One region of the Streptomyces sp. NPDC006384 genome, then DNA from elsewhere that is predicted to be linked to it. Evidence: riboswitches for the same ligand, from Rfam matches in the RefSeq annotation. Region 1 holds a riboswitch; the other holds the start of a gene.
What was found. A riboswitch is a leader RNA that binds a small molecule or an ion and turns the genes downstream of it on or off. The one in region 1 is predicted to bind glycine.

Region 1 (5,305 bases):
ATCGCCATTCCGGACGAGCAGGAGGACGAGGTCGAGAAGTTCCGCGAATTCCTCGACCAGATCTCGCCGGAGGACTTCGGTACCAGTAACCAGTAGCAGCGGGCGGGCCGGCCGAGGACGGAGGCTCTCAGGGGCCCCTCCGGGGACATTCGGCTACCCTTTCCCCGCGACGGGGCACGCGAAACCACTCGTAGGGTGATTATCACTCGGCGTGCCGAGTGTGGCGATCGTTGACGCACCCTTGGTGACTGCCTACCGTCGAGGAGGCAGGTCAAGGACGGAGGTCGGCGTGAGAATGAGCGGCGACAGTACGGCCGGGGGTTTCCCCGGGCGCGGTCTCGGGGTGGGCGGCCCGTACCCTTCCCCGGGCTCTCGGCTCCGCTCGAGCGGGGGATATTCCCAGCACGGCGGCCAGGCCGACCACGGTCCGCAACGACCGGCGGTCGTGCCGGGGGGCGGAGGGACGGCGTCCGCGGCGTCCGAGCAGATCGGCTATCGCGGGCCGACGGCCTGTGCCGCGGCCGGCATCACTTACCGGCAGCTCGACTACTGGGCCCGTACGGGTCTCGTCGAGCCCAGCGTGCGGCCCGCCCACGGTTCCGGCACCCAGCGGCTGTACAGCTTCCGCGACGTCGTCGTACTGAAGATCGTCAAGCGGTTCCTCGACACCGGGGTGTCGCTGCAGAACATCCGTTCCGCCGTCCAGCACCTCACGGAGCGCGGTTTTCGCGACCTGGAGCGCGTGACGCTGATGAGCGACGGCGCCACGGTCTACGAGTGCACCTCGCCCGACGAGGTGCACGCCCTGCTCCAGGGCGGCCAGGGCATCTTCGGGATCGCCGTCGGCGTGGTGTGGCGGGACGTGGAGAGCGCGCTGTCGCAGCTGCACGGGGAGCGGATCGACACGGGGGAGACCCTGGTCGGACACAACCCCGCGGACGAACTGGCACGGCGCCGCAACCGGGCGGTCTGAGCCACCGCCGCGGGCGGACGATGTCAGTGGCGTAGGGCAGCATCGGGGGTGTGAGAACCGCGCCCACGATCCTGCATCTCGACATGGACGCCTTCTTCGCCTCGGTGGAGCAGGCGTCCAAGCCGAGTCTGCGCGGGAAGGCCGTCGTCGTGGGCGGCCTCGGACCGCGCGGGGTGGTCGCCACCGCCTCCTACGAGGCACGGGTCTTCGGCGTCCACTCGGCGATGCCCATGGGCCAGGCCCGGCGGCTCGCTCCCAACGCCGCGTATCTCGTCCCGCGCTTCGAGCTGTACCGGTCGATCAGCGAGCAGGTGATGCGGCTGCTGAGGGCGCTGTCGCCCCTGGTGGAGCCGCTGAGCCTGGACGAGGCGTTCGTGGACCTGGAGGCCGGCGGCGCGGCCCGGGACGCGGAGTCCGCGCGCCTGGCCGCGACGAAGCTGCGCGCGGACATCCGGGCCGTCACCGGGCTCACCGGATCCGTCGGGCTGGCCGCCTCCAAGATGCTCGCCAAGATCGCTTCGGAGGAGGCCAAGCCGGACGGGCTGGTCGTGATCCCGCCGGGGACGGAGCGGGCCAAGCTGGAGCCGATGCCGGTGCGGACGCTGCCCGGAGTGGGACCCGCCACCGGAGACCACCTGCGGCGGGCCGGGATCACCACGGTCGGTGAGCTCGCCGAGGCCGGCGAGGACGAACTGGTACGACTGCTCGGCAAGGCGCACGGGCACGCCCTGTACGCGATGGCACTGGCGCGTGACGAGCGGCCGGTGGTCGCCGAGCGCGAGGTGAAGTCGGTCTCGGTCGAGGACACGTACGACGTCGACATCCACGACCGGGCTCGGGTCGGGGCGGAGGTGCGGCGGCTGGCGGACCGGTGTGTGCGGCGGCTGCGCGGCTCGGGGATGTCCGGGCGGACCATCGTGCTCAAGGTGCGCAGGTACGACTTCTCCACCCTGACGCGCTCCGAGACGCTGCGCGGGCCCACGGACGACCCGGCGGTCGTGCGGGAGGCCGCGGCCCGGCTGCTGGACTCCGTGGACACCACGGGCGGTGTGCGGCTGCTCGGCGTCGGCGTCAGCGGGCTGGCCGACTACACGCAGGAGGACCTGTTCGCGCAGGCGGCGGGGGAACGGGGCGAGGAGCCCGCCGAGCAGCCGCGGCCGGCGGACGGGCCCGGCGAGGAGCAGGTGAGGGTACCGGCCGAGCGCCGCTGGCCCTCGGGGCATGACGTGCGGCACACCGAGTTCGGGCACGGGTGGGTGCAGGGCAGCGGCCTGGGCCGGGTCACGGTGCGCTTCGAGACGCCGTACTCCGGGCCCGGCCGGGTGCGGACCTTCCCCGTCGACGACCCGGATCTGACACGGGCCGATCCGCTGCCGCTGGTGGCGCCCGCGCCGGGAGGCTCCGGCGAGGACGGAACGACGGCAGGCCCCTCCGTACAGGGGCGGCCGGTCCCGGCGGCTCCGGATGCCGCGCCCGCCGCCCCGGGCGCGGCACGGTGACGGGGGCCGCCGGGGCGTCAGCCGTCCTCGTTGCCGGTGCCCGCCAGCCTGCCGAAGTCGTGGTCGGGCAGCGGGGGAGCGGCGGCCACGTCCAGGCCGTAGTGGTGGTAGAGCTGGAGCTCCTGTTCCGGGGAGAGGTGGCGGCCGACGCCGAAGTCGGGGGCCTCCTTGATCAGCGACCGGTCGAAGGGCACGCGCAGGACGCCGTCGACCAGTTCGCTGGGCTCCAGGGGGACGAAGGCGTCCCTGCTGAACAGACCGGTGCGGACGGCGGCCCACTCCGGGACGCCGGTGGCGTCGTCGAGATAGACCTCGTCGACGGTGCCGATCCTGGTGCCGTTGCGGTCGAACGCCTTGCGGCCTATCAGACTGCGCGGATCGATGTCGGTACGCACGGGCCCTCCACTTGGTCGCACTGGGTCGCAAACCATCCGGCGAATCATCCGTTCGGTACTACGAAAGGGCACATGGGGCCGGTCGGCCACTCGAACGCCGGGACGCCCACTGGGCCGTTCGTGCGCCGGTCTCGCTGGTACGCTGGCAAACGGCTGCTGACCCCGTGCGGGAGAGTCCTCCGGACACCATCGGAGGCGCCGAAGGAGCAAATCCTCCCCGGAATCTCTCAGGCACACGTACCGCACGGACGAGGTCACTCTGGAAAGCAGGGCGGGGGCCGACGGCTTCCGCTCTCACCGACGGTGAAAGCCGGTGGCCCCCTGGGGGCGCCGGTGAAGCTCTCAGGTCCGGATGACAGAGGGGGAGGCCGTCCGGGTACCCGTGCCGTGGTGCCCCTCGCAGGTCGCATCAGACCAGGAGGCCTCCGCAATGACCGCCCCTCGCATTCCGCTCTCCGAGCTCGAGCAGGCAGCACCCTTCGAGCAGCGCCACATCGGCCCCGACCACGAGGCCCGGGCCAAGATGCTCGCGCAGGTCGGTTACGGCTCGCTCGACGAGCTGACGGCCGCCGCGGTACCGGATGTGATCAAGAACGCCGACGCGCTGGACCTGCCCGGCGCCCGGTCCGAGGCCGAGGTGCTGGCCGAGCTGCGCTCGCTGGCCGACCGCAACCAGGTCCTCGACTCCATGATCGGCCTCGGCTACTACGGCACTTTCACCCCGCCGGTCATCCTGCGCAACGTCATGGAGAACCCCTCCTGGTACACCGCGTACACGCCGTACCAGCCGGAGATCTCCCAGGGGCGGCTCGAGGCCCTGCTGAACTTCCAGACGATGGTCGCCGACCTCACCGGTCTGCCGACCTCGGGCGCCTCGCTGCTGGACGAGGGCACCGCCGCCGCCGAGGCGATGGCCCTGTCCCGGCGCATGGGCAAGAACAAGAAGGGCCTGTTCCTGGTCGACGCGGACGCGCTGCCGCAGACCATCGCGGTCATCCGGACCCGCGCCGAGCCGACCGGCGTCGAGGTCGTCGTCGCCGACCTCGCCGAGGGCATCCCCGCCGAGGTCGCCGAGCGGGAGATCAACGGTGTCCTGATCCAGTACCCGGGGGCCTCCGGTGCCGTCCGCGACATCAAGCCGGTCATCGACCGGGCGCACGAGCTGGGCGCGCTGGTCACCGTCGCCGCCGACCTGCTCGCGCTGACGCTGCTGAAGTCGCCCGGCGAGCTGGGCGCGGACATCGCCGTCGGCACCACGCAGCGCTTCGGTGTGCCGATGGGCTTCGGCGGGCCGCACGCCGGCTACATGGCCGTGCACGAGAAGTTCGCGCGCAGCCTGCCCGGCCGTCTGGTCGGCGTCTCCGTGGACGCCGACGGCGACAGGGCCTACCGCCTCGCCCTGCAGACCCGCGAGCAGCACATCCGCCGAGAGAAGGCCACCAGCAACATCTGCACCGCGCAGGTGCTGCTCGCCGTCATGGCCGGCATGTACGCCGTCTACCACGGCCCCGAAGGGCTGCGGGCCATCGCCCGTCGCACCCACCGGTACGCCTCGATCATCGCCGCGGGCCTCGCGGCCGGTGGCGTCGAGATCGTGCACGGCGCCTACTTCGACACGGTCACCGCGCGGGTGCCCGGCCGGGCCGGCGAGATCGTCCACACAGCCCGCGAGAACGGCATCAACCTGCGCCTCGTCGACGCCGACCACGTCTCCTTCGCCTGTGACGAGACCACCACGCGCGCCCAGGTCGGCGGCGTGTGGAACGCGTTCGGCGTCGAGGGCGACATCGAGGCGCTGGACGCGGACACCGAGGACACGCTGCCCGGGGCGCTGCTGCGCACCGACGACTTCCTGACCCACCCGGTCTTCCACCGGCACCGCTCCGAGACGGCGATGCTGCGCTACCTGCGCCGCCTCGCCGACCGCGACTACGCGCTGGACCGCGGCATGATCCCGCTGGGCTCCTGCACCATGAAGCTCAACGCGACCACCGAGATGGAGCCCGTCACCTGGCCCGAGTTCGGCGCGCTGCATCCCTTCGCGCCCGCCGAGCAGGCGCAGGGCTACCTCACGCTCATCCGTGAGCTGGAGGAGCGGCTCGCCGAGGTCACCGGGTACGACAAGGTGTCGCTGCAGCCCAACGCCGGTTCGCAGGGCGAGTTCGCCGGCCTGCTCGCCGTCCGCGGCTACCACCGCGCCAACGGCGACGACCGGCGCACCGTCTGCCTCATCCCGTCCTCCGCGCACGGCACCAACGCGGCGAGCGCCGTCATGGCCGGCATGAAGGTCGTCGTCGTCAAGACCGCCGAGGACGGTGAGATCGACGTCGAGGACCTGCGGGCCAAGATCGAGAAGCACCGTGACGAGCTCGCCGTGCTGATGATCACGTACCCCTCGACGCACGGCGTCTTCGAGGAGCACGTTGCCGACATCTGCG
Region 2 (5,305 bases), on a different contig from region 1:
GTGGTAGGCGACCACGTTGTACAGCTTGCCGGAGAAGTTGATCTTCATGCCGTGGGTCAGGTGCCCGCCGTGGGCGAGGTTCAGACCCATGATCGTGTCGCCCGGCTGGAGCAGCGCGAACATCGCGGCCGCGTTGGCCTGGGCACCGGAGTGCGGCTGCACGTTGGCGTGCTCGGCGCCGAAGAGCGCCTTGACCCGGTCGACGGCGATCTGCTCGACCACGTCGACGTGCTCGCAGCCGCCGTAGTAGCGGCGGCCGGGGTAGCCCTCGGCGTACTTGTTGGTGAGGACCGAGCCCTGCGCCTCCATGACCGCGACGGGCGCGAAGTTCTCGGAGGCGATCATCTCGAGGGTGGACTGCTGGCGGACCAGCTCGGCGTCGACGGCGGCCGCGACGTCGGGGTCCAGCTCGTGCAGGGGGGTGTTCAGGAGCGACATGGGACCGTGACTCCTCAGGCGCCGGCGAATTCGGTGTACTCGTCGGCGGAGAGCAGGTCGCCCGGCTCCTCGCTGACGCGCACCTTGAACAGCCAGCCGCCCTCGAAGGGCGCCGAGTTCACCAGCGACGGGTCGCCGACGACGTCCTCGTTGATCTCGGTGACCTCGCCGGAGACGGGGGAGTACAGGTCGGAGACCGACTTGGTCGACTCCAGTTCGCCGCAGGTCTCGCCCGCGGACACGGTGTCGCCGACCGCGGGGAGCTGGACGAAGACGACGTCACCGAGCGCGTTGGCCGCGTGCTCCGTGATGCCGACCGTCGAGACGCCGTCCTCGGCGGCCGACAGCCACTCGTGCTCCTTGCTGTAACGCAGCTGCTGGGGGTTGCTCATGACCTGAATTCTCCTGTATGCGGGACGGTGCTGAACGACGGGGGACTGTGGTGGACCGCAGGCGGGCGGCACGGACGCGGACGCGGGCGGGGCGGGACGCCGGAGAGCCCCGCCCGCCCGGTGTCTGCTTCCGGGGCTACTTCTGGCGCTTGTAGAACGGCAGTGCCACGACCTCGTACGGCTCGTGGCTGCCCCGGATGTCCACGCCGACCCCGGGGGTGCCCACGGCCGCGTGCGCGGCGTCGACGTACGCCATGGCGATCGGCCTGCCCAGCGTGGGGGAGGGGGCGCCGGAGGTGACCTCGCCGACCACCTCGCCGCCGGCCACGACCGCGTACCCGGCGCGCGGGATCCGGCGGCCCTCGGCGATCAGGCCGACCAGGACGCGGGGCGGGTTCTGCTCGGCCCGGGCGGCGGCCCGCTCGAGCGCGGCGCGGCCCACGAAGTCGCCCTCCTTCTCGAACTTCACCACCCGGCCGAGACCGGCGTCGAAGGGCGTCAGCTCCGTCGTCAGCTCGTGCCCGTACAGCGGCATGCCCGCCTCCAGGCGGAGCGTGTCCCGGCAGGACAGACCGCACGGGACCAGCCCGGCGCCCTCGCCCGCCTCGGTCAGCGCCTGCCACAGCTCGACGGCGTGCTCCGGCTTCACGAACAGCTCGAAGCCGTCCTCGCCGGTGTAGCCGGTGCGCGCGATCAGCGCCGGGACGCCCGCGACCGTGCCGGGCAGCCCGGCGTAGTACTTCAGACCGTCCAGGTCGGCGTCGGTGAGCGAGGCGAGGATGCCCGGGGACTCGGGGCCCTGCACGGCGAGCAGCGCGTAGGCGTCCCGGTCGTCGCGCACCTCGGCGTCGAAGCCGGCCGCCCGCTCGGTCAGCGCGTCCAGCACCACCTGGGCGTTGGAGGCGTTGGCGACGACCATGTACTCGCTCTCGCCGAGGCGGTAGACGATCAGGTCGTCGAGGATGCCGCCGTCCTCGCGGCAGATCATGGTGTAGCGGGCCCGGCCCGGCTTCACCGTGCCGATGCTGCCGACCAGCGCGAAGTCCAGCAGGCCGGCGGCCTGCGGGCCGGTGACCGTGATCTCACCCATGTGGGAGAGGTCGAAGAGACCGGCCCGGGTGCGCACCGCGACGTGCTCGTCGCGCTCGGAGCCGTAGCGCAGGGGCATGTCCCAGCCGGCGAAGTCGGTCATCGTCGCGCCCAGCGCGCGATGCGTGGCATCCAGCGCGGTACGGCGGAGTTCGGTACTGCTCATCGGTCGGTCGTCTCCCAGGGACAGCACGGCACGGGCGAGGTGGATCCTCCCCATCTGTCATCGGAACCTGAGAGGTTCGCCATGACCACCGCTCCACGGCGGTCAGGACTTGCACCTTGGGTGGGGCGGCCGTGGAACGGCGGCCCGCTTTTCAGATGTGCCTCGCCCACGCGGTGACGGTGCCTGAGAGATTCAAGGGAGGGACTTGCTCCTTCGGCGCCCCGGCACGGCCGGGGACTCTCCCGCGCGGATTCAAACGGCCGGTATGCAGTTGGCGCCGCCATCATCGCACGCCGGGCCCGTTCACGGCAGACCGTGATCTGTAGCCGTGCTGTGGCAGTAAGCGCACGAAAACGCGAGACCCACGCATTACCTTCTCTTTACACTCGAGGGGGAGGGGAACTCGTGAACCGCCCCAGGGGAGGACGATCACGATGAACAGGACCACGGTCTACGCCACGACTTCGGGAATCGCCCTGCCGCAGCAGACCGCACCGGCCGGGGACGCGTGCGCCCCCCTGCCCGCGTCCGTCGTCCGCGACCTGCGCGACCGCGCCGGGCGCAGCCCGCACGCCCTGCTCTTCGGCCCCCGCGACCTGGTGGTGGTCACCGGACTGCCCGGCAGCGGCAAGTCCACGCTCATGCGGCGCACCGTGCGCGGCCGGCGCGTCGACTCCCAGGACACCCGCGACCGCTTCGACCGCCGCATGCCCCGCTTCCTGCCGTACGCCCTCTACCGGCCCCTGGTCCGGATCGCCCACTACGCCGGACTGCGCCGCGCGCTGCGCTCCGGCGAGGGCGTCGTCGTGCACGACTGCGGCACCCAGGCCTGGGTGCGCCGCTGGCTGGCCCGCGAGGCCCGCCGCCGCGGCGGCACCCTGCACCTGCTCTTCCTCGACGTCGCCGTGGACGACGCCCTCGCCGGCCAGCGCGAGCGCGGCCGGGGCGTCTCGCGCTACGCCTTCCTGCGGCACCGCTCGGCCTCCGCCCGCCTGCTGGCCTCCGTGGCCGAGGGCAGGCTGCCCGCCGGCTGCGGCTCGGCGGTCCTCCTGGACCGGGCGGCGGCCGACGCGCTGCACCGGATCGCCTTCACCGGCTGAGGCGACGGCCGTGGGCCGGCGGGGCCGAACGGGTTAGCCTTTTCAGCCACAGCAGCGGTACCAGGCAGGCGGTAGGCAGATGGACTTCCCAGCGGACTTCCCGGCGGACCTCTCACCGGACCTCCCGGCGCAGGCGCGTCCCCACCCGCACGGCGGATGGCCGGGCAACGAGCTGGAGGAGGTGCTGTCCGCCTCCCTCGGCGTCCCGTCGGCCGGCGGCCGGATCGTGGAGGTGCTCGGCCGCAGCTTCGTCTGGGTCCCGCTGCCGAACGGCGGCGGCCCGCACAGCGGCCCGCTCGACCTGCCCTCCCTGGAGATCGACGGCCAGGCCTACGTGCCGGTGTTCAGCTCGGAGGAGCAGTTCCGCCAGGTCGCCGGGGCGCACATGGCGTACACCATCGCCCCCGCCGTGGAGTTCGCCCGCGGCCTGCCCCCGCAGGTCGGCATCATCGTGAACCCGGAGGGCGTGGTCGGCGTCCCGCTGCCGCCGCCGGCCGTGGCCGAGCTGTGCCGGGCCGGCCGCACCCCGCTGGACGGGCCCGCGTCCGGCGGCCGGGTCCGCCTCTTCGAACCGGACTGGCAGGACGACCCGGTGGACTTCCTCGCCGCCGCCTCCGCCGAGTTCGCCGGGATCGGCGTCGTGCGCACCGCCCGCCGCTGCATGGCCGCCGTCGAGACCGCCGACCCGGTCATGTTCGTCGGCGTCGAACTGACCCACTGGGAGGGCGACGCCCGCGCCCTCCCCCTGGACGCCCTGGGCCGGGCCCTCGCCAAGGCCCCCCTGAAGACCCAGGTCAACCTGGTCCTCCTGGAGGCCGCCCAGGACCCGGTCTGCGACTGGATGCGGGCCAACGTCCGCCCGTTCTACCAGCGGGACTTCTAGTGCCCCGGCCGGGGCGGCCCCCAGGGGCGTGTCCGGCCGCGCCGGACCCGTGCCCGTCGCGCCCGTGAGCGGACAGCGCACCCCGAGCTCACCGGCGCCCCCCGACCGGCGGAGCCTTAAGCTGGTTGCACAACCGGGGTACTTCTCGAAAGGGCGATACGCGTGAGCGCCAGCGGCACCGCGACCGGGCAGGTCGAGCACATGCTGCGCCAGGTGACCCCCGGGCGCTACGACGCCTACGAGGCCCTGCTGCGCGCGCTCGCCACCCCCGCCTCCGGCCAGGTCTGGATGCTGCTGTGGCACGGCCAGGCCGGCTCCCCGGACGCCCAGTACGGGACCATGGAGGTCGACGGCTGCGGCTACGCGCCCTGCGTCACCTCCGCCCAGGAGCTCTCCGCCAGCGGCTGGAACCGGTCGTACGAGGTCGCCGACGGCCTCGAAGTGGCCCGCTTCCTCTACCCGGACCACCACGGCCTCTGGCTCAACCCGCACGCCCCCGGCGGCGGCGTCGGCATCCCCTGGCTCGACCTGCGCCGCATCGCCTGCGGCCTGGACCGCCACCCCGCCGGACCGCTGCGCCTGTCCGAACCGGCCATCGATATCCCCCAGTTCTACGCCCTGCTCGCGCAGAACGCCCACCGCACCCCGGCCGTCCGCTCGCTGCGCCGCGCCTGGGTGCAGCCGGCGCTGGGGGCGCCGTACCTCGCCATCGGCCTCGACGTGTACGACGCCTCGCCGCCCGCCGTGGACGCCGTGCGCGCGATGATGCAGCAGTCCGTCACCGCCGTGCCGGACGGGCTGCCGGTGTCGACGGTGGCGATGACCGACGCGCACGACCCGGTCGCCATGTGGCTGCGCGCCAACGCCCGCCCGTTCTACGACCGCGAGGCCCACGCGGCCGCCCCCGCCCCGCCCCGGGCGCCGGCGGCCGGGTACGGCTATCCTCCCGCCCGCGGCGGTTACTGAGGGCGGGAGAGCTCTCCCCGAAGGCCCCGCGGCGTCTCACGGCCTTCACCGGAGAGACACATGTCTTCGCGCGTAGATGACGCCGAATGGTCGCGAAGGTCGGCGATTTCGCCGCTGTGTCCCAACTGTCCTTCGTCCGGAGGCTGTTACCCACTGTTCGGATAACGGAATCCCTAGCAGTGCATCACGGTTGCGCATACATTCCCGGTCAGACCTGGCGGGTGATCACAGCGACGCTGAAGACTCCCGACTCAGACACAGGATCGAATCG

Region 2: another riboswitch for glycine. It lies ahead of gcvT (glycine cleavage system aminomethyltransferase GcvT); the one in region 1 lies ahead of gcvP (aminomethyl-transferring glycine dehydrogenase).

What each region holds. Positions count from the first base shown of each region.
Region 1 is NZ_JBIAHR010000009.1:311,890-317,194, reverse strand. It holds gene ACFYOJ_RS15380 (bifunctional nuclease family protein) at 1-96, shown strand, start outside; gene ACFYOJ_RS15375 (MerR family transcriptional regulator) at 290-973, shown strand; partial or broken gene ACFYOJ_RS15370 (DNA polymerase IV) at 1,024-2,574, shown strand; gene ACFYOJ_RS15365 (PRC-barrel domain-containing protein) at 2,490-2,867, opposite strand; glycine riboswitch at 3,025-3,120, shown strand; gene gcvP (aminomethyl-transferring glycine dehydrogenase) at 3,298-5,305, shown strand, end outside.
Region 2 is NZ_JBIAHR010000025.1:38,268-43,572, forward strand. It holds gene glyA (serine hydroxymethyltransferase) at 1-438, opposite strand, end outside; gene gcvH (glycine cleavage system protein GcvH) at 453-830, opposite strand; gene gcvT (glycine cleavage system aminomethyltransferase GcvT) at 967-2,085, opposite strand; glycine riboswitch at 2,247-2,340, opposite strand; gene ACFYOJ_RS28745 (AAA family ATPase) at 2,520-3,185, shown strand; gene ACFYOJ_RS28750 (enhanced serine sensitivity protein SseB) at 3,265-4,068, shown strand; gene ACFYOJ_RS28755 (enhanced serine sensitivity protein SseB C-terminal domain-containing protein) at 4,231-5,034, shown strand.